DNA from 2 places in the Pseudocolwellia antarctica genome. Region 1 is predicted to be linked to the other one. Evidence: riboswitches for the same ligand, from Rfam matches in the RefSeq annotation. Region 1 holds a riboswitch; the other holds the start of a gene.

Evidence for each region. A riboswitch is a leader RNA that binds a small molecule or an ion and turns the genes downstream of it on or off. The one in region 1 is predicted to bind cobalamin.
Region 2: another riboswitch for cobalamin. It lies ahead of ACPUVN_RS13125 (ABC transporter ATP-binding protein); the one in region 1 lies ahead of ACPUVN_RS19505 (TonB-dependent receptor domain-containing protein).

What each region holds. Positions count from the first base shown of each region.
Region 1 is NZ_CP187926.1:4,496,519-4,503,932, reverse strand. Features, by position in the region: gene ACPUVN_RS19520 (histidine phosphatase family protein) at 1-91, shown strand, start outside; gene ACPUVN_RS19515 (cobalamin biosynthesis protein CobD/CbiB) at 193-1,212, shown strand; gene cobD (threonine-phosphate decarboxylase CobD) at 1,285-2,346, shown strand; gene ACPUVN_RS19505 (TonB-dependent receptor domain-containing protein) at 3,029-4,897, opposite strand; adenosylcobalamin-variant (AdoCbl-variant) riboswitch at 4,960-5,057, opposite strand; gene ACPUVN_RS19500 (cobyric acid synthase) at 5,123-6,616, opposite strand; gene cobU (bifunctional adenosylcobinamide kinase/adenosylcobinamide-phosphate guanylyltransferase) at 6,616-7,221, opposite strand.
Region 2 is NZ_CP187926.1:3,027,663-3,051,668, forward strand. Features, by position in the region: gene ribBA (bifunctional 3,4-dihydroxy-2-butanone-4-phosphate synthase/GTP cyclohydrolase II) at 1-913, opposite strand, end outside; gene ACPUVN_RS13080 (riboflavin synthase) at 924-1,583, opposite strand; gene ribD (bifunctional diaminohydroxyphosphoribosylaminopyrimidine deaminase/5-amino-6-(5-phosphoribosylamino)uracil reductase RibD) at 1,627-2,817, opposite strand; gene nrdR (transcriptional regulator NrdR) at 2,821-3,276, opposite strand; gene glyA (serine hydroxymethyltransferase) at 3,433-4,689, opposite strand; gene ACPUVN_RS13100 (ABC transporter permease) at 5,490-6,653, opposite strand; gene ACPUVN_RS13105 (ATP-binding cassette domain-containing protein) at 6,650-7,399, opposite strand; gene ACPUVN_RS13110 (alpha/beta hydrolase) at 7,410-8,858, opposite strand; gene ACPUVN_RS13115 (PhzF family phenazine biosynthesis protein) at 8,938-9,867, shown strand; gene ACPUVN_RS13120 (methyl-accepting chemotaxis protein) at 9,945-11,930, opposite strand; cobalamin riboswitch at 12,101-12,297, shown strand; gene ACPUVN_RS13125 (ABC transporter ATP-binding protein) at 12,454-13,266, shown strand; gene ACPUVN_RS13130 (FecCD family ABC transporter permease) at 13,263-14,249, shown strand; gene cobT (nicotinate-nucleotide--dimethylbenzimidazole phosphoribosyltransferase) at 14,262-15,302, shown strand; gene ACPUVN_RS13140 (adenosylcobinamide-GDP ribazoletransferase) at 15,299-16,117, shown strand; gene ACPUVN_RS13145 (histidine phosphatase family protein) at 16,123-16,833, shown strand; gene cobO (cob(I)yrinic acid a,c-diamide adenosyltransferase) at 16,847-17,452, shown strand; gene ACPUVN_RS13155 (cobalamin-binding protein) at 17,457-18,368, shown strand; gene ACPUVN_RS13160 (hypothetical protein) at 18,586-19,260, shown strand; gene ACPUVN_RS13165 (response regulator) at 19,659-23,492, shown strand; tRNA gene ACPUVN_RS13170 (tRNA-Phe) at 23,985-24,006, opposite strand, start outside.

The DNA.
Region 1 (7,414 bases):
TTCAGATCATAATGCTTATGAATTATTTAAAAATGGTTGTGTTACCCACTTAACTTACGACCATAACACTGAATATTTTAATCTAAGTTAACGCTATATAAGTTAACGACTATCATCCAAATAGATTTAGCTTAGCTATTATATTCAACCCATGAATTATTCATTAACAACAAAGAAAAGGAGGAGAAAATATTGTTAGCAAACGACTTTATTTCATGGCTACTTATCTATCTTCCTTCATGTTCAATTGGCTTAACACTTCTACTTGCTCTGCTTCTTGATAAGTTCTTAGGTGAAGCGCGTCAATACCATTACCTTGTTGGCTTTGGCTGGTTAGCTCAGCAATGTGAAAAGCGACTAAATATTTACACCCAAAGTAAAGCAGACAACAATTCCCAAGTGCTAGTTTTCAATAATAAGAATGCAGCTTTAGGTGCCCTTTCATGGGCATTATTAGTGTTACCTCTGCCCTTACTGTACTTCTTTTATCTTAATGATTTAGTCTGGTACTGGCAGATACTCTGTGATGCCAGCGTACTGTATTTAGCTATTGGACTTAACAGTTTACATCAACATGCAATGCAAGTTTATAAGCCACTAAACGTGAATAATTTAACTGAAGCTAGGCACTTCACTGGCTATTTAGTGAGTAGAGAAACGAGTACATTAACACCCGATGAAATGTCGCGAGCGACGGTTGAGTCTATGTTAGAAAACGGTCATGACTCCGTTATAGCTTCGATGATATATTTTATTATTGGTGGCGCACCTTTAGTTATTTTTCACCGTTTTGCGAATACCTTAGATGCCATGTGGGGCTACCGAACACTGCAGTTTAATTCTTTTGGATTTGCCAGTGCCCGACTCGATGATTTACTTGGTTTTTTCAGCGCTAAAGTTTGTACGTTACTTTATGCAATGCAAAGTAAAACCTTTAAGGTCTTTACCAAGGCGTTAAAAAATTCAGCATCACAAGGTAACCAATATAAAAGCCACAATGGCGGATGGGTAATGGCTGCAGGCGCAACTGTGATGAATATAAAACTTGGTGGTAGTGCTTCATATCATGGAAAATTAGTAGAATCGGTTACTTTAGGCTGTGGCAATAAAATAGAAATTGAAGATATTCCTAACAGCGTATTACTTGTAAAACGTGCAGCTATCTTACTGACGTTGATTGTTATGTTGTTAACTTTTATGTGGCTATATTGATAACAAGTTTTCTAGCTAATTTCTTATCATAATTCGTTTACGTTAATCCTTATATACAACTGAGATCAAAACATGGCGCTAATTCATGGCGGGCAATTACAACAAATAGCCCAGAAATATCAAACTCCTGCTGAGCAATGGCTTGATCTCTCTACAGGTATTGCTCCTTTGAGCTACCCTATTCCTGATATTCCTTTGAATATTTGGCAAGATCTCCCGCAACAAAATAATGACTTGTTAACTGCTGCTAAACACTATTATCAATGCGAACACTTAATCGTAACCAATGGTAGCCAAGCAATAATTAAAGCGCTGCCCGAGCTATGGCAGAAGAAACAAAATACGCTAACTTTAGATAACAAAGATCCAGCTCATTGTGCTCACCATGTTTATTTACCTCAATATGGTTACAAAGAACATGCTCAAGCTTGGCGTAATGCTGGTTATAGTTTGCACTTTTACTTAGATGAACTTCCAGTCATTGATGACATACAAGCAAACAGCGTGCTTGTTATTATTAATCCAAACAATCCAACAGGTTTATTGTTTACTAACGAAACATTACTCACCTACCAAAAAGTGATTGAAAACCTTAACGGCTTACTCGTTGTAGATGAAGCTTTTATGGATGTTATACCAACGAATAACTCAATTTGTTCACAAGTTGCCAATAGCAATACGTTAGTTTTTCGCTCGTTCGGAAAATTCTTTGGTTTAGCGGGTATTCGCATTGGTTTTCTAGTGGCTAATCAATCATGGTGTGAAGCTTTTAATGAACATTTAGGTCCTTGGCAAGTCAATGGCCCTGCGCAGCTTATTGCTCTTCATGCACTTCATGACAGCGACTGGCATCAACAGCAAAAACAAACATTAAACATATTAAGAAATGAGTTAGAAAAATTATTGTGGCAATACTTAGGTAACAATATTATTTCAGAGATTAAAGGTACTGATCTATTCTTAACACTTAGCTTTAATGAAGCATCAAATATTAATGCTGAAAGTTTATATACCCTATTATGCCAACAAGCCGTTTATGTGCGCTTAACAGATGAAAAAGACAAGTTACGTTTTGGCATTCCAACGCAGCAACAACTCATTAAACTGGCAAAGATATTACAAGCGTGTATTTAAGAACAACTCACATTCAGCATAAAGCTAAATTTTAGGCAAAAAAAAGGCTATTAACTAAAAAATAGGTAATAGCCAAAGAGAGAGTGTGACAATACGACATCGAATATGGGGGTCTCCGGCCTTACGCGTCCTGTAACCTAAAGCCAGAGGTAATTCGATACCGATTAAGAAAAAGTAGTAGTGGACTCCTCCCTAACCGACAACTAAATAATAATCATTCTCATTTGCATTGTAAAGCCTTTTCTACTCTTTTTTTAATTTATTTAATATAAAAAAACAAAACCCCAAAAGAATGACCTTTTGGGGTTTTAATCAAGGTCTGTTGATCTTTCAGGGTTAAATTTTATTCAATTCAAAACGGATTTAATCGCGATGTGAGCTTTGTCTAATAGTTATTCTATTAAAAAAGCGAACAGCAATAAGTAAATTTGTTTTAAATGAACCCAAAGGGCAGCATGTGTTTGAAATTCCTAACTTTGGATAGACAGGGCGTTATCGTCTGTTCGAGTAGCTAGCTACACGTCACAGACTCTGCCTTGTCTAAATACCAAACACCTTGCTGTAAAAATAATCTCGAAAGTTCAACAGACCCTAAGTCTTATTTTATGCAGCTAAAAGACTTACATAACTAACTTCTTTATCAGGCTTAGCTAATAAGCTGTTCTAACAAAATAAATAGCTATTAAAAGTTTTGGTAAGTAATACCAACATAAAGCGCACGACCTTGAGTAAAGTATGTGTTCGCTGTTTGGTATTCTTTATCAAGTAAGTTAGTTACTCGAGCATTTAAAACTAAGTTTTTAGACAACGGAGCATTCAAGCCTAAATTGATTAATTGGTATGCACCTAATTCAACATTATCTTGTAGATAAACACTATCTTCTCTACTGCCTACAAATTTATATTCGGCATACAAATCAGCAACGTTAATTGAAGTAGTAAACTTGTAGTTAAACTTCTCTTTTGCACGGCGTATTAACTGCTCATCAGTTTGTTGATCTTCAGCATCTGTATAAGATAAGTTCAGATCATGTGTTCCACCCGTAGCAACAAGATTAAAGTTTAACTCAGCACCTTTAATAATAACTTCATCAAAGTTACCTGCATTACCTTCAGCGTTTCTTCCAATTAATTCGTCAATTTTTGAATAATAAAAGTTAACGCGCGTATCAACTGCACCTAAACGAGTTTCAAGAAATAGCTCTGTTGTTTCTGAACGCTCAGAATTTAACGTTGGTGTACCAAATCCAGGGTAATATAGATCGTTAAATGAAGGAACTTTGAAACCTGTACCATGATTTAGCACAATTCTACTGTCATCACTAATGGTGTAACCTGTACCTAAGTTATAAGTAACTTCTGAATCTACACCTTGTACTTCGTCATTTCGTACAGAGCCTTCGAATGTCCATTTGTTACTTGTATATAAACCATGAGCAAACACACCAGTCACATTACGTTTTTCATCTTCAAATATTAATGTGCTTTTAGATATGTCATCTTGATAAAAATCCGCACCTACATTCATTTGGAAGTTTTCAGTAAATTGGCTATTATTGATAAGTGAAAATTGATCACGGCGTGTCTCAATAATCCCTTGTGAATCAAATCCACTTAAACTATCAACACTATCTCTACTTTGCCCTACACTAACTACTGTATAGTTTTTTACATCATTGATCTGGCTTGCATAGCTACCACGAACTAACCAAGCATGTCGGTCAATATCTGCGCCGTCGTAAAAGCCGTCAGAATCATTTTCACCTTGATCACTTGAAAGTAACCAATCTAAGCTAAAGTCTTCATTTATTTTTTGTTGACCACGAATCGCAATAGAAGTGAAATCATAACCATCATCATCTGCATCAGCTTCACTTGTTGTATCTCTTACATCAAAACCATCAGTACGTTCATTACTAACACTTACAGTTGTTTGTCCGTCGCCATGTTTTAAGCCAATACCCGCTTTAAACTTACGGTATGAATCACTACCAATACTTACGCCAGCAAAGTGTTCACCACCTTCTAATTGGCGAGTAAAGATTTGTATAACACCACCAATGGCATCAGCTCCCCATAAAGAAGCACGAGGTCCTTGAACAATTTCAATACGTTCAATCATTTCAGGTGAAATACTGTTAAAGCTTGTGCTACCTAGAGTTGCTGAACTTACACGAATACCATCAATTACAACAAGCGTATGATCAGAGTTGTTACCACGTAAGAAAATCGATGATGTTTGGCCTCTACCACCATTATTCGTAACATCTACACTCGGTAATGTTGATAATAAATCTAAAACTGAAATAGGATTAATTACATCAATATCCGCACGAGTAATAACAACTTGGCTTGTTAATGCATCGTCAATGTTTAACGCTGAGCGAGTCGCCGTAATTGTCATACGTTCAACTTTTTCTTCAGCGCTAGCATTGTTAGTTTCTTCTATCGCCATAGCAGGCATAGAGAAAACAGCTGACATCGCTAATAAAAGTGCTGATTTTTTAAAGTTATTTTTTGGGTTCATTTGATTCATATGTTTAGTATTCATGTTTGCCTCATTAATGATGCCCTCCGCATCATTTGATAGTCGTGTTTGCACGACTTTATTAAATAAATTTAAGCGGTCGGACTCATGCATTTTATTATGCATATACCGTTGCGGGGGCAGTGAGGAGTTTGCATCCTCTTTCCTTAAATTCATTATGTAATGACAACATATTAAGTCGCTTTATATGCAACTAAATTATTGTCGTGTCTAAGTTTTATCCGTACATTACTGAACAGGTTTTGTATCAACACCTTGTTCAATAATCTTTTGAATTTTGTTTAACGCTAAATGCTCTACACATACATCAGCTAAGCGCTCTAATTGCACTTCTCGATGTTGGTTTATATCAATAACGGGTTGCTCTAAGTTTTTAACACCTAACCAATCAAGTATTTGTTGAGTTGGCTCTGGGCAATCAAAAAAGCCATGTAAATAGGTCGCAATTATTTGCTTATCATCTGATATGCAACCATCGGCTTTTATTTGATTATTGTGATTAATATGCAATAAAGGTTGCTCTAAAGCCTTACCTGTAGAAACACCACAATGAATTTCATAACCTTTTAATTCACATGCTTGCCCATCTAAGTGCATTATCCCAGTAACTTGCGTCAAAGTCTTTTCTTGCGTCAATTCAGTTGTAAAGTCGAGTAAACCTAACCCCTCTATTTCATCAACCTTTGATTCAATATGCAGTGGATCGAATATCTTCTTACCTAGCATTTGATAACCACCACAAATACCCATTACTTTGCCGCCATAACGAAGATGTTGGTTTATCTCTTGTTGCCAGCCCTGCTCTTTTAAAAATTTAAGATCGGAGGTTACGTTTTTACTACCCGGAATAATAATTAAGTCTGCACCTTGAAGTGACTGACCTATTTTGATGTATTGCAGATCAATATTAGGTTGTAAGCGTAAAGGGTCAAAGTCAGTGTGGTTACTCATATGTGGCAATAGAGGAACGAGGATCTTCACCTTGGCTTGACTCACTTTATTGTCTAAAGCCACAGCATCTTCTGCGTCTAAAGCTAAATCGTGTAGATAAGGTAAAACACCTAAAACAGGTTTTCCTGTGCGTTCTTCTAGCCAAGTTAAGCCTGATTCAAGCAGTTTAATATCACCTCTAAAACGGTTGATGATAAAACCTTTAACGCGCGCTTGTTCCGACTCAGATAACAACGCTAAGGTTCCTACTAAATGCGCAAAAACACCGCCTTTATCAATATCAGCGACAATGAGTACAGGGCAATCTACCGCTTCGGCATACCCCATATTCGCTAAGTCATGGGCGCGTAAGTTAATTTCAGCTGGACTGCCTGCGCCTTCAACCACAAGGATCTCAAATTCATTGGCAAGGCGTTGATGAGACTCAAGCACTGCTTGCATCGCAACTTTTTTATAGTCGTGATATTTATCTGCTTCCATATTTGAAATCGCTTTACCATGCACAATAACTTGTGCGCCAGTATCACTATTAGGCTTTAATAAAATAGGATTAAAATCGATGCGTGCTTCTACTTTTGCCGCGATGGCTTGCAGAGCTTGTGCTCGACCAATTTCGCCACCGTCTTTAGTTACTGCGCTATTAAGCGCCATATTTTGCGGCTTAAATGGCGCAACTTTATGACCTTGATTAACCAAAGCTCTGCACAAACCCGCTACTAGCGTACTTTTACCAGCATCAGACGTTGTGCCTTGTATCATGATGGTTTTCATTAAATTTCACCTCGTGAAGGTTCTGTTTGCACAGAAGTAACAGATTTTAATGAAAGGGGTAAGCCTGCCATAACAAAATCAACTTTATCAGCCACTTCAGCTACAGCTTGATGTAACCAGCCTGATTGATCAACAAACTCACGCGATAAATTGCCCATAGGCACTATGCCGTGCCCTACTTCGTTACTGACTAAAATAATATGGATATTTGGGTGTTTTTGGCTATTGATAAGAGACGTTAAAAGTTGCTGTTTTTCTTGCTCGAAATAAGCTAAATCATGTTGGCACAAACAGTTAGTCAGCCATAACGTGAGGCAATCAATAAGAATGCAATGCCCAATATTTTGTGTGTTATCAGAAGAAGTATTTATAGCCTGATCAACAAGTGAATCTATGGTTTCAGCTAATAAAAGTGGCGACTCTAGCGTTTGCCATTGCTGCGGACGATCTTGTTGATGCAGTGCAATACGCGTTTGCATTTCTTTATCAAGAGCTTGAGCTGTAGCAATATAGGTAACAGGTAGGTTTGATTTTTTAGCACACTGTTCTGCAAGCGAGCTTTTGCCCGATCGTGCTCCGCCTAAAATTAAATGTACTTGTCCCATAATGAGTCCGCTTATATTAGTTAGCTGTGCTGTTAGTTAGGTATTAGTTAGGTATTAGTTAGCTTAAGTATGACTTAGCACTAGCATTATTTAGTTAGTGTAAGGACAGAGAGGCAATAGAACATTTCATCGATTAGAAAAACAGATGAATTAACATGTTCGAGTAGACCCGCTCGACCTAATAGCAAAATTA
Region 2 (24,006 bases), 1.5 Mb from region 1:
CTTGAGCAATTAATGATTCTGGAGATTCATGCTTACCTAATAATACAAGTACGCCACCTTCATCAGCTATTCTCTTTAACGCATCAGCCATTGGCCATTTAGCAACACTTTCACGCTCGCTCAACAATAAGTCTCTAAATGTGTTTTCAAGATGAACACGAACTAAAGTAGGTTCATCAGCTTTAATTTCACCTTTGGTTAAAGCAAAATGTGCTTGTCCATCAATGGTGTCTTTAAATACGGTAAGATCAAACTCACCAAAAGCAGTTGGTAATTTACATGATGAAACACGTTCTATTGTTGTTTCATTTGCATTACGGTATTCAATCAAATCGGCAATCGTGCCCATTTTTATGTCGTGCTTTTCAGCAATAACTTCAAGATCTGGACGACGTGCCATGCTGCCATCTTCGTTTAAAATTTCAACAATAACAGATGCAGCTTCTAGCCCAGCTAATCGAGATAAATCAACAGAAGCTTCGGTATGACCCGCTCTATTTAAAACACCACCATCTTTAGCCATTAAAGGAAAAATATGTCCAGGTTGAACAATACTTAAATGGTTAGCATTAGGTCCAACAGCCGCTAATACAGTCTTAGCACGGTCTGCAGCTGAAATACCTGTAGTAACACCTTCAGCAGCTTCAATAGATACGGTAAAATTTGTACTAAATTGTGCATTGTTATTATCTACCATTAACGGCAGTTTTAACTGAACACACTTTTCTACTGACATAGGCATACAAATCAAACCACGACCATGAGTTGCCATGAAGTTGATTGCTTCAGGTGTTACCTTTTCAGCAGCCATAATGAAGTCACCTTCATTTTCACGATCTTCGTCATCCATTAAGATAACCATCTTACCCAGAGCGATATCATCAATAATCTCTTGTGGGGTATTTAATTTCATATCAACCTCTTTATTTGATAAAACCATTACGTGCTAACAAATCATGTGTAACACCAGATTGCTGAGTATTCTCAGCGGTTTTATTGGTAAGTAACCTTTCTATATAGCGCGCTATTAAATCAACTTCTACATTTACTTTAGAGCCGACTTTGTAGCTGCTAATAATCGTTTCTTGCGTTGTATGTGGTACAACCGTTAGTCTAAATTTACTGTCGCTTAACCCATTAACCGTTAAGCTTGTACCATCAATAGTGATCGAACCTTTTTCAGCAATATACGCGGCTATATCATTCGGCATCGCAACCCAATAATGAATACTATTTCCATCATGTTCTATTGCGACAATTTCAGATAAAGCATCTACGTGCCCAGAAACCATATGACCACCGAAACGAGTCGTTGGTAACATAGCTTTTTCTAAATTAACTTTTTGACCACTTTTGTAATGAGCAAAGCCTGTTCGCTTTAACGTTTCATTTGAAACATCAGCACTAAAAGTACTTGTACTTACATCAACAACCGTTAAACAAATACCATTAGTGGCAATAGAATCACCTAATTTAACATCTTGCATATCCAGCAAGCCTGTTGATACTGATATTCTAGCGCCTTGCGCATTAACTTGTACGGTATTTATTTGACCAACTGCTTCTATTATTCCAGTAAACATGAGTAACTCTTGTTAGTTTAGCTATTTAATAAGTCTTCTGACTTTAGTTTTTATGTATTTTCGCTGTTATGCGTATATCTTCGCCTACCATACGCACATCAGTATAAGTTAGTTTTTTAGCTTCTGATAAAGCTTGAATATTATTCATATTAAGTAAACTTTTTCCGTCTGCTCCCATTAACTTAGGCGCTTGAAAAAGAATAAACTCATCAACTAAGTTTTGCCCTACAAATGCTCCAGTTAGTCGGGCACCCGATTCAATCAACACATCATTCAAACCACGTTTACCTAAGGTAGATAAAACAGCCTTTAAGTTTAATTTTTTAGGCGCTGTACTTTGTGTTTCTAAATTATTTATTGCTGACTGAGTGATTTCTAACTCATCATTAAAAGGAGCACTGATATGTTCTACAAAATGTGGCCATTTATGGCTGTTTTCAATGTTATGAGTGAATATAATTACAGGTGATTCAATAGAAAAAAGCGCTAAGTCAGGCGTTAATCTATTTTGAGAATCGATAATAACGCGAATAGGTTGGCGTACACTTTCTTGTGCATAGCTATTTTTAAGATCGCCTAACTCACTCCAACGCACATTCATTTTAGCATCATCAATTAAAACAGAATCAGCTCCAGTAATAACAGCACAGCTTTGTGCGCGTAAGCGTTGTACATTTCGTCTCGCTGCAGATCCTGTGATCCACTTACTTTCACCGCTAGACATGGCGATTTTACCATCAATGCTCGACGCTAATTTACAACGAACATAAGGTAATTTAGTTGTCATTAATTGAATAAAACCAACATTTAAGCTTTTAGCTTCTTGCTCTAATAAACCGTATTGTGTAGTTATACCTGCGGCTTCAAGCATTTTCAAACCATTACCTGAAACTTGAGGATTTGGATCCACCATAGCCGCAATTACGTGTTTTACACCCGCTTTAATTAAACCTTCAGCACAAGGTGGAGTTCGGCCATAATGACTACACGGTTCAAGAGTTACATAAGCCGTAGCGCCTATAGTACTTTTACCTGCCTGCTTGGCTTGCATCAGAGCATTCACTTCAGCATGACCCTGCCCTGCTTTAACGTGATAACCTTCACCTACAGCTTCATTATCTTTAACAAGTACACAGCCCACTCTCGGATTAGGAGACGTTGTATAATGAGCACCTTTTGCTAGAGACAAAGCTCTTTGCATATACTCATAATCTAATGCTGTGAATCTTTTCATAAGTTATTTTTCATCGCCTAAACGAGCAATTTCTTCACCAAACTCTTTGATGTCTTCAAACGACTTGTAAACTGAAGCAAAGCGAACATAAGCCACTTTATCTAAATCTTTCAGTTGTTCCATAATCGTATTACCTAGCATTTCGCTTGAAATTTCACGTTCACCTGTTGCTCGTAATGCTGACTTTACTTTATTAATAGCAAGTTCAACATTCTCGACACTTACAGGTCTTTTCTCTAAAGCTCTCACTAAACCATTACGCATTTTGTCTTCATTAAACGGTTCTCTTGAACCATCTCGTTTAATGATTTTTGGCATAACAAGTTCAGCTATTTCAAACGTTGTATAACGTTCACTACAAGCTAAACATTCACGTCTTCTTCTAACTTGATGTCCGTCAGCGACTAATCTTGAATCGATAACTTTAGTCTCTGTTTCAGAGCAAAAAGGACAATGCATGGTGTGATCCTACAACTGGTGTTAAAACATTTTACTTAATCATTTTGAATATAGAGCTAAATAACTAAATAAAATGAATTTAATAAATAAAAATGGCCGCTAATGCGGCCATTCTATTCGATATTAACAATTCAAACTACTGTTCTGTTTTACGTATTAACCGTAAACAGGGAAACGTGAACAAAGCTCTTTAACTTTAGCTTGAACCGTTGTAATAGTTTCTTCGTTAGTAATATCGTCAAGAATATCACAAATCCAGCTTGTTAATTCTTTAGTCTCTTCAACACCAAAACCACGACGTGTAATTGCTGGCGTACCTAAACGTAAACCTGAAGTAACAAACGGAGAACGAGGATCGTTTGGAACAGAGTTTTTGTTTACTGTGATATGAGCTTTACCTAATGCAGCATCTGCATCTTTACCAGTAATGTCTTTATCAATTAGGTCTAATAATAATAAATGGTTATCAGTTTTGTTTGATACAACTTTGTAACCACGGCCTTGAAGTACAGCAACCATAGCTTTAGCGTTGTCTAAAACGCCTTGCTGATAAACTTTGAATTCTGGTTGTAAAGCTTCTTTAAATGCTACTGCTTTTGCTGCAATAACGTGCATTAAAGGACCACCTTGACCACCAGGGAATACAGCACTGTTTAATTTTTTGTAAATGTCTTCATCATCACATGCAGAAACAATTAAACCGCCACGTGGGCCAGCTAATGTTTTATGTGTAGTTGTTGAAACTACATGAGCATGTGGAACTGGGTTAGGGTATAAACCAGCAGCAACTAAACCAGCAACGTGAGCCATATCTACGAAGAAATATGCACCAACTTTGTCTGCGATAGTACGCATGCGAGCCCAGTCAACAATACCTGAAAACGCTGAAAAACCACCAATAATCATTTCTGGTTTATGTTCTACAGCTAAACGCTCTAATTCTACGTAATCAATATCACCAGTTTCTGGATCTAAACCGTATTGGAAAGCCTCATAAGACTTACCAGAAAAGTTTACATGTGAACCATGAGTTAAATGACCACCATGAGCTAAGCTCATACCTAATACTTTTCCGCCTGGTGTTACTAACGCTTGAAAAACTGCTGCGTTTGCTTGTGAACCAGCATGTGGTTGAACATTCGCGTATGTAGCACCAAAAAGTTCTTTAGCACGGTCAATAGCTAATTGCTCAGCAATATCAACAAACTCACAACCGCCGTAATAACGTTTGCCAGGGTAACCTTCAGCATATTTATTTGTTAACTGAGAGCCTTGAGCTTCAAGTACGCGAGTACTACAGTAATTTTCTGAAGCGATAAGTTCGATGTGTTCTTCTTGACGAACTGTTTCTTTGGCAATAGCCTCAAACAATTCAGCATCAAAATCTGCAATGTTCATGTCACGTGTAAGCATGTTAAATCCTCAAGTAATCAGCCAGTCAATCATCTTAGGCTGTGGGGTACATTCAATAAAAAACAATAAAATTTATGGGCAGTATTTTGCCTGAATCTTGTAATTTTGTATATGCAAAATATATAAATATTAAGGGATAATGTTAGTCGATTTAGTAATCGGTTATACCTTAATAGTTCGAATAAAATAATCGATTCAACTATTTTATTAAGCTATTGATTAAAAAACATCAGCTAACGAGTAATCTATGCTGCCTACCTGCCAACACTTGGCTTATATCAGCACTTTAAGATCTCTACATTTTCACCAAAAGTCAGTATTTAGTTTGTAAAGCGTTTCTATAATCAGATAAGTTTACGTCTGATAAAAATACAGAAACACCTACATTCAAACAATAAGCTGAATATAATACGAACAATGAAACAATACAACGAATAATATACTGACTACTTAACCTGAACTTGATTTAAGATGTTTTCAATTCATTGAAATTATGACTAATAAAATTTAACCCTGAAAGATCAACAGACTCTAGCTTGATAGTTTTTCTTTCTTCAAGGCAAATTTCGCGTCAATAGCTAGCCTATTGCAAGTAAATTTAACGATGAAGCAAGTAAAAGTAGCTGTTAGAGAAGAATATATTAAGCCGATCTCAGGTTATTTAGTCAATTAATGTTTAAAGGAGGTTTCAGTGTGTTGTACAGAGTAAAATATAACATTAAGGCTATAGCACTGAAAAAATTCAGAAATATAGCCTTGCATAGTGCATGGTTGCGCTATAAGAATAATCTAAGTTAACCCTAGCTTAGCGCTAAAACTACTTTCTCTGATTTTAAACGTAAAGAAAGTACAGTCACTAAAACCGCTGTTATACCTATAGTTACAATAGCGGTTCCAGCAAAAGCCGCCCAGTTGATCGCTAAACCTTTAAATAAATCGTCCATGAGTAGTGACTGACCTGAAACAGGTAACCAATCTAACCATGCAGGTTTATCATCAATAAACATTAAAGCCACAGGGATCATCGCGGGTAACATAATGATCATACTCACTGTTGACTGCGCTTCTTTAAAGCTTTTAGCTTGAAAAGATACGAACAACTGTAAAGCTGAGGCAAAAAAGCTGATAGGTAATAAGAGTAGAATTAAGAATAAAACCATATAAATATCTAAGTTAAAGGTGGCTCCTATCTTAGTTAAATCAACAAAACTCACCGAGAAAGACGTTAATACCAAGGTTAAGGTTACACCTATTATTGAAATAGTACTGGCACAACACAACTTAGCTAATACTATTTTGAATGTGCTAACAGGCTGACATAGCAACATTTCTAATACGTTTCGTTCACGCTCGCCAGCACTTGAATCAATAGCTACAGAAAGACCCGACATAAAGGCCGCCATTAATACGTATAAACCTAACATTAATGAAATGAACATCGCATTACTATTCGGTTGAGAAGTATCTTGGTCGTTAATATTGATAGGTCTTAAAAGACGAGGATCAATACCACGAACTATAAGACGCTTGGCTCCAATACTTTGACCATAAAGGCTGATCTCATTTTTAACACGACGAATGGGTGAGTTTAATGCTTTCTCGCTAAAATCAGCTCGTAAAGTAATAGTGATCACTCGCCCTTCTTGCATATTTTCAACAAAATCATCAGGGATCATTAATTCAATATTACGCTCTTGCCAAAGATCCTTTAAATTTTCAGGGGCGTCTGTTAATGAAAAAATATTATTTTGTTTAAGCTGAGTCATTAACTTAGGCGCAAAACTTTCGCCTGTTACATTTAAATATACAGGTGGGGTTTCCACCATCTCTTTGATCATGGTTTTCGACAATACTAAAATCATAACAGGTGCTAACATCGCCATGGTCATGGCCACCATAAGTGCGCGCCTATCTCTAAAAGCTTCTTTAAATTCTTTTGTTAATAACGCCTTAAACTGGATCATGCAGCAACTCCTTCGTCAGAACCAATCAATTTAACGAAGGCATCTTCTAATAATTTTTCACCTGCCAAGTCACATAGTTCCTGAGGTGTACCTTGAGCCGCAAGTTTACCGTTTGCCACTATAATGACGCGATCGCATAAAGCCGCAACCTCTTGCATAACGTGAGATGAAAACAAAATACAGTGACCTTTATCTCTAAACTTAGCTAAATGATTTCGCAATACCCGCGTACTCATAACATCTAAGCCACGCGTTGGTTCATCCAATACAAAGTTTTGAGGTTGATGTACTAAAGCTTGCGCTAAAGTCACCTTCATTCGTTGACCTTGAGAAAAACCTTGGGTTTTACGGTGAGCAAGTTCTTCCATCTCTAATTCTTGAATAATCACTTCAATAGCTTTGTGTTTAGCTGCGCCTTGTAAACCATGGATACTGGCAAAATAGTCAATTTGTTCGTAAGCCGTTAAGCGTTCATACAAACCAAACTTATCAGGGAATATACCTAATTTGGCTCGCGCTTCAATTGGTGACTGGCTTACTTGAATACCATCAATAATCGCTGAGCCTGAATCGGCTTTTAACAAGCCATAAAGTGTACGCAAGCAAGTAGTTTTACCTGCGCCATTTGGTCCTAAAATACCAGTGATCTCGCCATCTTTTGCTGTAAAAGATAAACCATTAAGGGCTTTAACCTGTTGCTTTTTAGTTCGTAAAAAAGACTTATGTAAATTATTAACTTCAATCATAACAATCGCCTTATATACTGCCGTTTAAACTTGTCATGAATGACTCGCTAGGTAATTCTGCTAAACAAGATGAATCAACATCTTTAGGATTTAAATGCCCTAAAAACTCATTAACCATACCGACACTACATGGCGTAGAAGCAACAATGTGAGCATTGCTTTTTGAAATAATGTGATGACTATTAGTTAAAGTACCTGCTGATATTTCACCATTACTCGGTGGGGTTACAGGATCTAAATCACCTGAAAGAATTAAGGTAGGAATATTAGCAACCACAGGCTGATAAAAAGCCGATTCTACTTCATATTTAGGCCACACTTTACAAGCTGATTGGTAAACCGTTTGGGTACTGCCTCTGCCAAAATCATTGTCGCTGTCTTGAGTTAACATGCTTTGAGTAACTCTTGGTATATCTTCATTACATACGATATTAAAGGTTAGGCCAACGTACATGTTCATACCACCATCACTAGTAGCAATAAGGCCAATTAACGGTTGGTAGTTTTCTAAAAAAGCTTGATGGATAATTAAAGGCACTAAACTGCGAGTTTCCATACTATAAAGTTGTTTAAAGATGTTATTAATAAACTTTAAATGGCTCAGGTTAAAATCTGTTTTGGTGCCTAGTCTTGGGTGATTAATCGCTAATGACACTGTATTTTTAGATAAACGCTTTACGACGGTATCAAACTCTTCTCTTAAGTTTGGATAGGCTTTGTTACAGCTTTCATCATTTAAACAATGTTCTAATAATAAGTTAAACGATCGAGCTGAACTTGCGCCAAATAAGCCGATAGGAATTTCTATAGGACCTACACTATCAAGCACAACACTTTTAATTGAATCAGGAAATAGACGCATATAAACCAGTGCAGCACGAGTCCCATAAGAAGCGCCATATAAATGCACTTGCTTATGACCTAAAGCTTTTCTTACTGCATCAAAATCACGTATTGCATTTTCACTGTTGTATTGGCTAAGTTCATGGCTTTCTTTGAATTGTTCTACACAATCAATAACGTCTTGTTCCGCATAATCTTCAGGGATCACACTATAAAACTGATCTGTTTTTTCTTCATCGCATAACATAGGTTGTGATAAACCTGTGCCGCGTTGATCTACCAATATTATGTCGCGGGTTTTTCTTATTTCTGCAAAGCCATTAATAATGTGTGCTGCAAGTTCAACGGCAGCTTGCCCAGGACCGCCAGCTAAAAACATCAAAGCTTCTTTATCTTGAGAGTTATCTATCGCAGGTAATACAGCAAAGTTAATTGAAATCTTTTTACCTTCAGGCTTTTGATAATTTTCAGGTACCAGTAAAGTACCGCAAGTAACTTGAGAGCGAATGCCGTCAAGATGGCAATTTTCTATATTGGCAACCTCATCATTAGCCCAAACAAAATTTGCTGTAAACGCGGATATAAATAAAAGTAGAACGGGTAATGTTGTTCTCATTCAGTAAACTTCCCTTGTAAATATTAACCATCTGATGTCTATTTGAGGAGTTCCCTTAAAAATAGAGCTTTCGTACGTAATGATAGAAATAATAGTTTATTGCATTAATTCATTTGTTTATAACACACCCAATATAACTCCCGAAAAAAGTGGTAACCCTGCAGGTGTTGTTTTAAATGCAGACAAACTAACAACTCAACAAATGCAGTATATTGCCACACAAGTGGGATACTCTGAAACTGCTTTTGTCTCATCCGATGATCAGTGTGACTTTAATGTCCGCTTTTTCACACCCAATAATGAAGTCGATTTTTGTGGTCATGCCACCTTAGCAGTTTTTGCTTTACTCTTTAAAAAGAACATAATTACAGCTCGTACTTATAGCCAACACACTAAGGCAGGTAAACTAAAAGTTAACATTGCTGAAGATGGCTTAGTCAGCATGGAACAAACGCTTCCTCAATATTTAGGTGAAATCGACAATAAGGAAGTTGCTGATCTGCTGAATATTCCCGAAACGTTATTTTCTTCTACGAACTTACCTTGTGAAATTATTTCTACGGGATTAGCAGATGTTATTATTCCTGTACCGTTTGAGTCTTTAGATTCAATCATCCCTCATTTAGATAACATATCTCGCTTTAGTGAAGAACATAACGCCGTTGGTATCCACCTGTTTGAATTACCTCAAAAGACCCGCAATAATATTGACCGCAAACTCAAAGAAAATACGACTATCAGCTGTAGAAATTTCGCCCCTTTATTTGGTATTTCAGAAGAATCTGCAACAGGAAGTGCATGTGGCGCTCTCGCTTGTTATCTAACTAAGCACAAAGTTTTTGATACTGATAATTATATTTTTGAACAAGGAAAAATGATGTCTTCACCTTCAATACTTCAAGCTAAGGTGCATAAAACTGAGGGTATTATCTCTCAGGTAGAAGTGAGTAGGCATGGGCATATATTTACGCTTAAAAAATACGCTATTAATACTAATTACATGAGCTGAAGTTATTAAGATTAATAGCGTATGTTAGCTTTACGTTTTAGATACTGATGTTTTATAAATTGGGCTTATATATAGAACTAACCGACTTTAAATGAATTAACAGTATCTTGTAATGATGCGGCTAATTGAGCCTGATGTTGCGCTGTAGTTGCTATTTGCTTAGCACCAGTGACTGAACCTAATGAAGCGTCTTCAATATTCACTACACTTTTAGCTACATCCTGAGTCACAACCGCTTGTTGCTCGGCAGCTGTCGCTACCTGCTCAGTTAGTGAGAATATATGGTTAACCGATTGCGTAATATTACTTAATACCTGCTCTACATTTTTTGAATTTACAACGGCATCATTAGCTTTACTTTGACTATTTTCAATCACGCCAAACGCTAAGTTCGCATTACCCTGTAATTCACTAATAAAACTTTCAATCTCGTTGGTTGATTGTTGCGTACGTTGCGCTAAAGTTCTAACTTCATCAGCCACCACAGCAAATCCTCTCCCTTGCTCCCCTGCTCTTGCCGCTTCAATCGCCGCATTTAACGCTAATAAGTTAGTTTGTTCAGCTACAGATTTGATCACATCAACAATATTAGTAATGTTTAAACTACTTTCATGCAAGCTGGTTATTTTGACTGATAAGTCTGAAATGTCTTCTGCTAGAGCTTCAATAGATCGATAAGATATTTTAACGATATCTAATCCTGCGTTGGCTCCTTTATCAGCGTCTTTTGCTGCATCGACCGCACTTTTAGTATTCATAGCCACTTCTTTTACGGTGACTGATAATTCTTCAATTGATGTTGCGACTAAAGCAATTTCTGCTTGTTGCTCTTCAATATTTTTAAAGCTGTATTCACATGTTTGTGCAGTTTCTTCAGCCTCTGATGCTAAAGAAATACTTGAGCCAGAAATCTCAGATAAGGTATTTGAAAACTTTTCTAGAGTTAAATTCAACACATTAGAAATAGTGCCTAATTCACTTTTATCGTTATATTGAGCTCTAACGGTTAAATCGTTTTCTTCTCTTACTTTGCCTAACACGCTAAGTAAATCTTTAATGCGATTATTCAAATCATTGATAACAGCTAAACTAATCAAAATAACCAACAAGCTTATAATGAGAACACTCACAATAGATAAAATTAACGACTGATTCGCATCACTTCTAATTTCATGTGTTAACGCTATTAAAGATGTACCTAATGTATTTTCAACTTCTTTTAGTTGTTTGATTCTGCCTGTTGCTTGCTCAAACCAATAACTTTCATCAATACCAAACTCACCCTCTGCCGACTTTTTAATAACAACTTGCCTAAGTCGTTCAACTTCAATAGCTGCGGGCTTTTGCATTGCTTGCGAATAAAACTGAGTATTTTCAGTTGTTGATAAATCTTTAAAGTTTTGGAAGTAAGTATTTTGTTCTGAGATAAGATTAATGGTACGAACCAATAATGGAGAAGATATGCTATCGATAGAAAACACATTACTTAAAACCGCTCGCTCGATTCCAGCTCTTTCTTTACCTTGTAAGAAGTTATAATAGGCGATCATTTCTTTGGTTATGTTAGCTTCGGTACTCAACAAACTAATAACTTTAGACACGCTTAATAGCTTTGCATTAAGGCTTGTGTAATATGAAAGTGCTGCGTTTAATGACACTGTTTTAGCATCAATACTTCTTCTAATAGTACTTAACTGGTTTAATTGCTTATTTATACTGTTATGTAGTTCAACGATAACTTTTGTAGTTTCATCGTTTTTTTGCCAAAAGCTTTGCTGCTTATCTTGTTCACTATTGGTCAGCTTTCTTTGTGCTGCCAACTGAGTTTTAAATGACTTGCCATTAGAACCAATAAAGCCCGCAGTTAATCCTCGTTCTTTTTGTAATTCATGTACTAGGCTACTATAAACTACCGACAGTTCAGTAAGTTGTGTCAGTTTTTCCATCTCATTTTTAAGCGTAAAATAATTATTAACAGAAACAACACTCATCCATAAAAAACTGATTAACGGAAGTAATAATAAAAAACATATTTTTCTTTTAAATGAAAGATTTGTAAACATAATGTAAATATCAATCCTAGATAATTTAAGCTATCTAATAGAATAGCTTTAAATTCAAATAAAGCAACAAATAGGCGTTATCCGCTGATGGAATAACCATTTATATCAAAAACTTACAAAACCTTCGTTAAAAGCTTTATCCTTTATTTAATTAGCCAGTATTTATGGTAATATTTACCTACTTTTAAGGTGTTTTATTTGTGAATTAAGAACAATATTAATTTACGATAAACTTAAAGGGGAATATGGTGCAACATATACTTAAATATGCTTAATTCCATAACTGTTCCCGCAACTGTAATGAGAGCTTGATACGTTTTTTAGCAAGCCCTTAAGTCAGAACACCTGCCTTAATAGTTTTAGTAACCGTGCGGGTAACACGAAAATCTAGAACATCACTTCTGTTATAGTCGATGCTCTTTTATTTCATCCCCTCTATGTTTCTAATAATGTATTTCTTCAGCCAAAATTCTTTATAAAATTAGGCTTTCTGTAATCTTGTGGTTTTTTAAATTAGACGTTTATGTCCTCTTTTGTTTTACAAGCGAATAGCCTGACTTGGTCTGTGAATAAAAAACACATTCTTAATGATATTGATCTCAATATAAAAGTAGGCGAAACGGTTGCGATAGTTGGTCCTAATGGCGCAGGAAAAACGTCTCTACTTAAATGTCTTTATGGCGAATGTTCTAATTATTCAGGTAATATTTATTTAAACGGTAAATCACTTAACCTTTTAAATTTAAAAGATATTGCTAAAAAAATAGCGGTTGTTAGTCAGCATTCTGAATCTGCATTCAATTTAACTGTTCTCGATATTGTATCGATGGGATTAATTCCCCATAAAGGCTTATTTGATATTAATACCAGTGCCGACCGACATAGTATTGAGCAAGCTTTAGTAAAAGTAGATTTAATAAGTAAACAACATCAGTTATTTAATACCTTATCTGGTGGCGAGCAACAACGAGTATTAATTGCCCGAGCGATTGTGCAAGCGCCAGATATTCTGATTATGGATGAGCCAACAAATCATCTCGATATGTATTATCAACATCAAATATTAATGTTAGCTAAAACGTTAAATATTACTTTATTGATCACTATTCACGATCTTAATTTGGCTGCCCAGTATTGTGATCGAATTGTTATGTTAAATAATGGAGAATTAGTGGCCGACGATACACCTGAAGCAGTATTTACTGCCGAAAAGCTTACCGAAGTATTCAAACTTGAATGTGCTATTGATAAAAATCCTTTCACACAAAGTACTCGAATTACATTTTCAGGCATTAATAATAGTGCGAATGATGAATCAGCTTGGTTACATTCATGAAAAAACTCTCCTTTAAAACCTCTTTATTACTTATTTCTGGCTTAGTTGTTTTTTCACTTATCGCTTCAATGGGATTCGGTGTTGTTGAGTTAGGTCATAAAGCGGTATGGCAATGTATTACCCAAAGTTGTGAAAAAAGTATTTATGACACGATCTTGTGGGAGATACGTTTTCCAAGAGTATTACTCGGCTTTATTGCAGGTTTTGGTTTAGCTATTGCTGGCGCGCTTATGCAAAATGTAACTCGAAACCCGCTGGCAGATCCTTACCTCTTCGGCATTGTTTCGGGTGCAGGCTTAGGAGCAACACTGACTCAATTTCTCCCCACAACGGTGCAACTGATCACTTTACCTATAGCTTCCTTTTTAGGTTCACTTTTAGCTGTAGGAATTATTCTCATTGTGCTCTACCAGAATAATTGGCGACGTATCGAGCATTTATTATTGGCTGGTGTAGCTGTATCCTTCTTATTAAGCTCTTTAACATCTTTTATTCTTTATAGTGGAGAAGCTTTTTCAACAAATCGTGTGATTTTTTGGTTAATGGGAAGCTTAGCCAGAGCAGATAGTACGGCGCTTCTATGGATTTCCCCCGTCATTATTATTGCCACAATTATTGCCATATTATTAGGTCGACAGCTTGATGCTTTATTACTCAGTGATGACAGTGCTCGGACCCTTGGCATAAAAGTTGAAAGGTTACGTATTATTACACTAGTTTTATGTGCAGCTATAACTGCAGTTATCGTGTCTTATTGCGGTGGCATTAGCTTTATAGGTTTAATGATCCCACATATGGTTAGGCCCTTTGTTGGCATTACTAGTTCAAAATTATTTATAGCCGCAGGATTAGTTGGCGGCTGTTTTTTAGTATGGGTAGATGTTGTTGCTCGTACAGCCTTGGGTGGTCAGGAAATACCTATCGGCGTAATTACCTCAGCTATGGGAAGTTTATTCTTTTTAGCTCTATTGAGAAAAATGTAAGCGAGATCACACATGGAAATAAATGCACTAGACATTAAATTTGAAACGGAAATCAAAGAAAAGATTAATCAAAAAACTAAACCTATTGGATCTTTAGGACAACTTGAAGATATAGCATTACAACTGGCTAGTATTCAAAGTAATAAAGCTGGAAAACTAGTTTCTAATATTGTTATTACTAAACCTGTCGCTGTTGTTTTTGCAGCTGAACATGGTATTAGCGAAGAAGGAATTTCAATAGCACCAAGTTCCGTTACCCGACAAATGGTGCAAAACTTTTTAGCGGGCGGAGCAGCAATTAACTGTTTTTGTGCAGTGAATAACATTGACTTAAAAGTAGTAGATGCAGGCATTGTTGAACCTATAACAGAATCATTCCCTAACTTAATCAATATGAGATTAGGCGCGGGCACTAAAAACTTTGTAAACCAGCCAGCCATGACTAACGAACAAGTTGAGTTAGGTCTAAGTTATGGCGAGCAAGTTGTAGCTCCATTGATTGAAAACGGTACAAACTTGCTTATATTTGGCGAAATGGGTATCGGTAATACAAGTGCAGCAACAGCGATAACCTCGCGTTTAATTTTTGCTGATGTCGATTTATGTGTAGGCGTTGGCTCAGGCATTAGTGCAGAGCAATTATTTAAAAAGAAAAGCCTTATTGAAAAAGCCTTAAAACGTTTTTCCTCAAATGAGCCATTAACCGTATTAAAAGAAGTCGGAGGGTTTGAAATTGTTCAAATGACTGGAGCAATATTAGCTGCAGCAAAAGCAGGTGTAAGTATTTTAGTTGATGGTTTCATCGTAAGTAGCGCAGCGCTTTTAGCTTGTAGAATAAATGACAATGTTCGCGATTATTTGATTTTCTCTCATGAATCGAACGAGTTTGGTCACCAGCTATTACTTGCTCATTTAAGAGCAAAACCTTTATTGAATTTAGGTTTACGTTTAGGCGAAGGCACTGGCGCCGCACTCGCTTTACCTCTATTAAATGCTGCAGCGGCTTTTTACAATAACATGGCAAGTTTTGAAGATGCTGGAGTCATCATTTGACCGAACCGACACTTTCAAAAGTAAATGTATATAAACGATATTTGAAACGACAGCTTAACCTGTTTTATTTATCGTTAACTTTTTTCACGCGCATTCCTGCGCCAAAAAGTATGTATTACAGCCCTAGCTTGCTTAATAAGTCAGGACGCTATTTCTCTTTAGTCGGGCTGCTCATCGCTGGCATACTCAGTGTACTATTTACTGTTATTACCCCGTTGTTTCCTGCCTCGATTAGTGCCGCTTTACTCATTATTATGAGCTTGCTGATCACAGGCGCTTTTCATGAAGATGGACTTGCAGATATGGCCGATGGCATTGGCGGAGGCATGACACTAGAAAAACGCCTCACCATAATGAAAGACAGCCGCATAGGTACTTACGGTTCGGTTACACTTTTCATGGCATTAGCATTAAAGCTATTATTACTTATCGAACTTGTTGAAATAAGTATGTTAATTCCCTCGTTATTCTTAGGCTATAGCTTATCTAGAGCAGTAGCAGCCAGCTTAATATACGATCTTCCTTATGTAGCGGATATAGACACAAGTAAAAGTAAGCCATTAGCCAGCAAACAAACACGGTTTGAATTAACACTCTTATTTATTATTGGTGTTATTCCTGTTATCTATTTTTCCTTAACTACCCTCTTATTTATCGCGTTAACACTTTTTATCTTTAGAGCACTTTTTAAGTCTTGGTTAATAAAACGTTTGGGCGGATATACGGGTGATTGTTTAGGTGCTTGCCAGCAAATTAGTGAACTACTTATTTATCTGGTGATTATTGCGTGCTTTACTCCTTATCTTCAGGCATAAATGTGATGCACTCATCAATACAAACCACCTTATATTTATTACGTCATGGCAAGGTAAACGGGCTACCCGCTTTATATGGCCATACTGATATTGATGTAACAGATGAAATTAACAGTAAAATCGTTAGTGAACTAAACCTGTTACAGAAGAACCTAGGCAGTAATAATATTACTCAAATAGTCAGTTCACCTCTGCAACGTTGTTTTAAAGTGGCTGAACAATTTGCACAATTGAATAGCGTACCAATTGAGAGAGCTGATAACTTCAAAGAAATGTATTTTGGCGAGTTAGATGGCATATCTTTCGATGAAATTAGAGACTCGGAACATAGCGAGAAAAACTGGCAAAAGTTAGAAAACTTTTGGAAAGAACCTGAACAACACCCTTTACCTGAAGCAGAATTATTATTACATTTCTATCAACGAGTTGCTCAAGCTTGGGAGCAATTATTAGAGAAGCATCAAGGCAAAAATATATTACTCGTTTGCCATGGTGGCGTTATACGTATGATATTGTCTTATATTCTCAACCTTGATCACACTAACAAAGCACTATTTAGCCAGCTCACCATTAAAAACAGTAGTATTACGCTAATTAAAAGTATCTCAATGCGCTCAGATAAACATTCCGACAAGCAAGTTAATGTGCATAATAATGTTATTACTATCTCGACACCTTTAACTTGTATCAGCCAAACACCTAAAGCATTCGAATAAGAGGAATTATTGTATGATTGATGATAATCAAAAAAAAGAAAATCATAAAAAGCGCCAGCAAAAAATCAAAGAAAATGTAGATAAACGTATTGCTGCAGCAACTGAAGACAAAGGCTTATTACTTGTAATAACAGGTAACGGTAAAGGTAAGTCAACCGCAGGTTTTGGTGTGGTTACACGTTCCGTCGGCCATGGTTTAAAAGCAGGTATTATTCAGTTTATTAAAGGCACATGGGAATGTGGCGAGCTTAATTTATTAAAGCAGCACGGTGTTATTCATCACACCATGAAAACAGGATTTACCTGGGAAACACAAAATAAAGAATCTGACACAACAGCAGCACAACTCGCCTGGTCTGAAGCTAAAAAACTCCTTAGTGATGAAAGCATTAACACCGTATTACTTGATGAACTTACCTACATGGTGACTTATGGTTACATTGATTTAGAAGAAGTATTAACTGTGTTAGCAAATAGACCCGCCATGCAACACGTTGTTATTACAGGAAGAGCTTGTCATAGAAAAATTATAGAAGCTGCTGATACCGTATCAGAAGTTCAATCTCTTAAACATGCTTTTGATAACGGTGTTCGTGTACAAAAAGGCATAGATTGGTAACTTTATGAGAAGATTACAACAAGCGACATTAGCCTTTTCATGCGTATTACTAACAGCATTCTCACTGTTAGTTTCGGCTAATGACGCTGAAAAAGTAGAAGTTAACGTTAACCTTAACAAAGCTTTTGAACATCAACGTATTATTACCTTAGCACCTCATATAATCGAGATGCTTTTTAATTTAGGTGTTGGCGAAAGAGTGATTGCAACAACCGATCATTCAGACTTTCCTGAAGCAGCAAACCATGTGCCTCGTATAGGTAACTATTCACGATTAAAAATAGAAAAAATACTCGCTTACGAACCTGATCTAATTATTGCTTGGCGAACAGGTAATCCGATTGATGATCTAGAAAGACTTGAAAAACTAGGTCTCAAAGTTGTGTATTCAGACCCACGAAATTTAGACGATGTTGCAGCAGAATTACGTTCATTAGGTAAATTAACAGGCACTCAAGAACGTGCTGAAGTATTAGCTAAAAAATATGAAACAGACCTACTAGAACTACGTAAAACTTTTGCAAATAAGAGCCCTATTTCAGTCTTTTACGAGCTTTGGTCAAATCCTTTAACCACCATAAGTAGTAACGCTTGGCCTCAGCAACACCTTAATGTTTGTGGTGCAACTAACCCATTCGTTAAAAGTATTATGGATTACCCACAAATTGGTTTAGAGCAAGTTGTTATTGCTAAGCCACAATTAATCATTCAGCCCATGTCTGCTGGCGAACCCAATCCTAACGCCGTTAACTGGTTTCAGTGGGAAGAGATCCCTGCTTCAAAGCATAAACAGTTGATAATGCCAAACTCAGACAAATTACATCGAATGACATCAAGATTATTAGAAGAGCTAGAAAGTTTATGCATCAGCATAGATAACTCAAGAAGCTATTACCTTGACCATAAAACTGATTAAACAGGTAAGTCCAAAAGATATAAAAGGCTTTAAAAACTAATACTCATTCGATTATTTTTAAAGCCTTTAAATTCATGAAAGACCTTTTTCAAATGAAGAAAAACAATAATTACTCTTTTAATAAATAACATTTATTTCAACTATTTTAGGATCCTCCTCTCCTTTATTTAGAAAGCTGCTAATATTAAAAATAGTGTTTCTTTAGCTATTAGAATTTATGCGTTCAACAATTGTATCTTTCATCTTATCTTTTATTCTACTTTCAGTTTCTCACTTGGTTATAGCAGAAGAGCCTAAAGCACTTCCTCCTTTAGATCCTAAGTACATGGGGATTCATGGCATGAAGTTATTCAACAAGGGGCCAAGTGTATACGCCTCATATATGTTGGATTTAGAGCCACCTAAAAATGTGCAAATTCTCTATAAATTAAACATAGACCACCTTTCATTACTGCAATTAGTAAAAGATGCTGACTTAGTTACCATTAAACCAGAAGCTTTCAATTTACAGCGTTTAATACGTGGCGAGTCTTTTGAAGTTAAAGCAGATATCTACATGGGCCATTATAAAAAAGGTGGATTGTTAACTTTTTCAAGTATGAAAATATCATTTGATGAGCAGCTTTTTATAAAAGTATTAGATGATTTAGAAGAATCAAATAACAGACAAAAATATGACGTAGTTAAGGTTAAAAACAATCAACGAATTCTGATCCATCAAATCCAAAAGCCACCGAGTTATGAACATCTAATTTATCTGTCAGATAACATTAACTGTATGACCAACTTTACCGCATCGTCACCTGTACCTGAAGAAAACGAGATACACTATAAGCTCACATACTGTGGTGCTATGAAGCCACTTTATTACAATACAGAAGACTTTATGTAGTTTTACACTAAATAACCTGAAAGCTGGATAAGCAATTATGCCTAATATTGTTATTTAACCGTCTATCTGCGTCGCCTGCATGGATGCATGGATGCAGGTACTTAGTTTTTATCGGGAATAACAAAACTGTGATTTTATTACTAATAGCTAGCTATTAGTACATAAAACCGTCTTGTTATACGGGCTAAATCCCAACATTAGGAGAAAAGTAAATGATAATTTTTAGTGAAATCATATCGTCTTATTTTAAGTTATATGAATCAATAGATTACAAAATTCATTATCCAGAGTTCAGGTTAAATACTTAAGTAACAAAAAAATACGATTATTTACCTAAGCGTTCCCTTTTCAAGATAAACATAAAACTTATATTAGAACCATTTTATTAGGTGTAAAACATGGAAGACATTCCTCGAAGTGAAAACAAAAAGCGCTCTCTACGCGTTAGTCTATCTATATGGTTTTTAATTATTTCTTTACTGCCTTTAACCCTCAATTCAATTTTCAATTACTACCAATCAAAAAACATTCTGACTATTCAAGCAGAGAAAGAACTCATTCAATCATCGGAGCTCATTCAGTTGTATATTACCGACTGGTTTGATGATCGATATAGAGATGTAAAAGCACAAGCGAAATTCCCTACAAATATTCAACTTTTGTCCGAACTAAAGCAAAGCCAACGTGAAAGTAAGCTGCCGACTAAAAGCTATGTGGGTAATCAACAATGGCAACAAGTTACTCATGCCTATCAAAAAGACTTAGTCGCTTTCAAAGAAGCCTCAAAATATATTTACGATGTGTATTTAATGGATGAAAAAGGCAATATTCTTTTTACACTTATTAATAAAGAAAATGCTGGCGATAACATTTTTACAGACAAGCTAGCGACAACAAAATTTGCTCAATCAGCAAAAGAAAGCTTATCAACTAAAGAGACCCAATTTTCTGACTTAGAAAGAGATTTAACTGAAGATAAACGCCTAACTGCTTTTATTACGTCACCCATACTTAGTGATCAGCAAGAGATAATAGGTGCCATTGCCATTGAGCTTTCTTTAGATCGATTATTCAAAGCATTCAAAGAAAATATCGATGAACATAGTCCTGTGCTGCATTATATGGTTGGCAAAGACACTCGCCTACGCACTCCTTTGCACAATAATATAAGTGGTGTGTTAGGTGAAAAAATATCAAATACTTGCGTTACCGATTGGCTGCAAACTTTTAATACCCCGAATAACACCACAAACATAGAAGAAATCCATTCAGATAATAAAGAAGATGTTATCCATATCCACTCTACTATCCGTATCGGAAATGTTCATTGGGGCTTGATCAGCACTAAAGATGAATATGATGTGTTGTCAGCCTCTTCGGTGATGCTAAACACCTTAGTCGTTTCGATCTTATTTACTATAGCTGTAGTTTTGATAGTTTCTATTTTAGTGGCTAAACGTTTTACAAACCCAATCGCCTTATTAGCAAAAGCGAGTGAGAATTTCGCTAAAGGCAATATAGCGCATATAAAAGTACAGCAATCATCGAGAGAAATTAGCCAGCTTTTCAACTCATTCAACGAAATGCTAAAAATAAGACAATCACATGAAAAACAATTAGAAACGAACCACGAGCTTATTCAAATAAAACTGAATGTTACCAGCGCACTGTCAGCACAAGCACCTTTTGAAGATCGAATAATTAAAGCACTTACTTCAGTTTTACAATTAATAAACTTACAAGATGTAAACTTTTCAACGGTATTAATTTTCGAAAATGAAACTGAGTATTTTCCTGAAAAGCACGACTTCTTGAATTGTTACAGCCAAACTAAACTCACCTCTAATGAAGAAGCTAAATTAAAATCCTTAGCTGCGCGATATGTTGAAAACATAAGTATCGAAAGCCAGAACATCGAAAAAATAGGTATCATAAATCCTCAAAAATTATTTGTAGAAGAGATTAATGACGTAAGCTTTCATTACCTAACACCAATCTTTAACTTAGGTACTAATAACAGCGTATTAGGCTTTATTATTTTCAGCTCACCTGATGAGTTAGAACACTACCAAGAAAGTTTATTTATCATTAATGAAATAAGCGATCTGTTCTCTGCAGCTATAACCCAAAATAATGCCCATCACCTTCTTAAAAAAGCGTCATCTATTGCTCAACAAAACAGTAATTTAAAAAGCGAATTTTTAGCAAGTATGAGTCATGAAATTAGAACACCGATGAACGGAGTTTTAGGTATGCTAGGTTTATTACTTAGCAGTGAATTAACGAAAGATCAGATAGAAAAAGCCAAACTTGCTCAATCAAGTGCCGAATCGTTACTGGTTATTATTAATGATATTTTAGACTTCTCAAAAGTAGAAGCTGGCAAACTTGAATTAGAATTAATCGATTTCGATTTAAGAGATATGCTAGGCAGCTTTTCTGAATCAATCGCCTTAAATGCTCAAAACAAAGGCGTTGAACTCATACTCGATATAAAAAACATTGAACACTCTATGGTACGAGGTGATTCAGGCAGAATACGTCAAATACTAACTAACCTTGTTTCCAATGCAGTGAAGTTCACAACATCAGGGGAAATACTGATCAGTGCCTCTACTTCCGAAGGCGCTAACGACAAACTCATTTTCTCGTGCTCGGTAAGAGATACAGGAATGGGGATACCTAAAGACAAATTAGAACTACTTTTTGATCAATTCACTCAAGTGGATAAATCTACCACCAGAAAGTTTGGCGGCACGGGCTTAGGCTTAGCCATAACCAAAAAGCTTTGCATATTAATGAATGGGGATATTCACGCCATCAGTCAGTTAGACGAAGGTAGTCAGTTCAATTTCACCATAGAAATAATGCCGAGCATGCGCTCAACTAAAGTGCTTCCTAAGTTTGATATTACTCCTCTACATATTTTAATTGTTGATAATAACTTAACCAATAGAGAAGTAATTGATGATCAACTTTCCTTATGGGGAGCGACTATTTATCAAGCAGATTCCGTGAAGCAAGCATTGGATTGCTGTCAAAATTTCGCTTTAAAACATCAAGGTAGGATGTTTGATCTTTTACTTGTTGATACCAAAGTCTGCAAGCAAGAAGACAATAAACTTACAAGTAAATTAAAACAGCAATTTGATGATATTAATATTGTAATGATGACCCCTATTGCTTCAGCTAACGATTATCAAATAGTTAAAGAAGGCGTGGCTAGTCAAACGTTCATTAAGCCCGTTACGACTCGTGATTTATTTTATGCGCTGGATACTGTCTTTCAAAACAAAACCAATACACAACCGATAGAATCTCCTGTTAAAAAAACCGAATTAAAAGATGCCCTCAATAATCAATATACTTGGCCGAATACTACTCGCTTATTAATTGTTGAAGATAATAGAATTAATCAGCATGTCGCTTTAGGCATTTTAAAAGAGTTTAATCTCAAGGCTGATATTGCAGTTAATGGGTTAGAAGCACTAGAGAAGATTAAGGAAGCGTCAAATACAACGCCTTATTCACTTGTGCTTATGGACTGCCAAATGCCAGAAATGGATGGTTACGAAGCGACAAAAGCTATCAGAGCTAGCCAAGCCAAAGAAGAGAACAAAAATATCACCATAATAGCCATGACAGCGAATGCCATGGAAGGCGATAAAGAAAATTGTATTCGTGTAGGAATGAATGATTATTTAAGTAAACCTATTGAGCCCAACTTATTACTTAAAAAGCTGCACTATTGGCTGTTAACCAAAAATGGATTATCGACCCAAAACTTTATTAAACAAGAGGCTTTAGTTGCAACAAACGAAAACATAACCTCTCAAGCAAAAGTAACAGCATTCAATAAAGCCAATATAACTTGGGATCAAAAGTCAGCGCTAAAACGGGTAAAAGGTAATGAAAAGTTATTAAATAAACTCATCTCTTTGTTCTTAGAAGATATGCCTACAAATATTGAGAATTTGAAAACGTCAACAAAAGAGAAAAGCATTGAAGACTTAATAGCCATAACTCATGGTATAAAAGGCGCTGCAGGTAATCTGTCCGCAAATAAGATGCACACACTTACCAAGAAAATTGAAAAGCTTATTTTAACTGAACCTGAAAAGATAAATTTCAAGGAAGTAGAACAAATCGTCATCTCGCTCACTAACGAGTATGAAGCTGTTCATAGTATTTTTTATAAATTCATTGAAGATGAAGAATCAGCCGAGAGCTAAACATAAGCTAACTAAACCTATGGTAACTAAACTCAGTTTAACAGAGCCCTGGTTAGTTATACCAAACGGATTAATTTATTGAGCAACTTAGAGCTACATTAGCAAGCTTAGAACAAGCAAAATTGATTAAACATAGTTATTCTATATTTTTTTAATTTTGTGATGTTATCAGTTTGCTAATGAGCTCCCGAAGGGCGAGAATTTAAAGGCTCATATGCCGCGTTATTGATTTTGACAAGGTTCCTACATGGATGTAGGACATTAGGGTAACGCAGGAGCAGTTACCGAGAATAACCATTCTCTTCAATCAATGCCTCGCCTACATGGATGTAGGTGCTTAGGTTCAGTCTGGAACTATGAACCTGTGCCTCTAAGCCTTTAAATTCTCGCTAAGTGAGCAATAAATTAATCCGTTGGGTATTAAACTTAGATTACTTATATTTTTCCATAAAAAAAGCCTGCATAAATGCAGGCTTTTCATATAGTGCTGTATGGTGCCCCGACCCGGATTTGA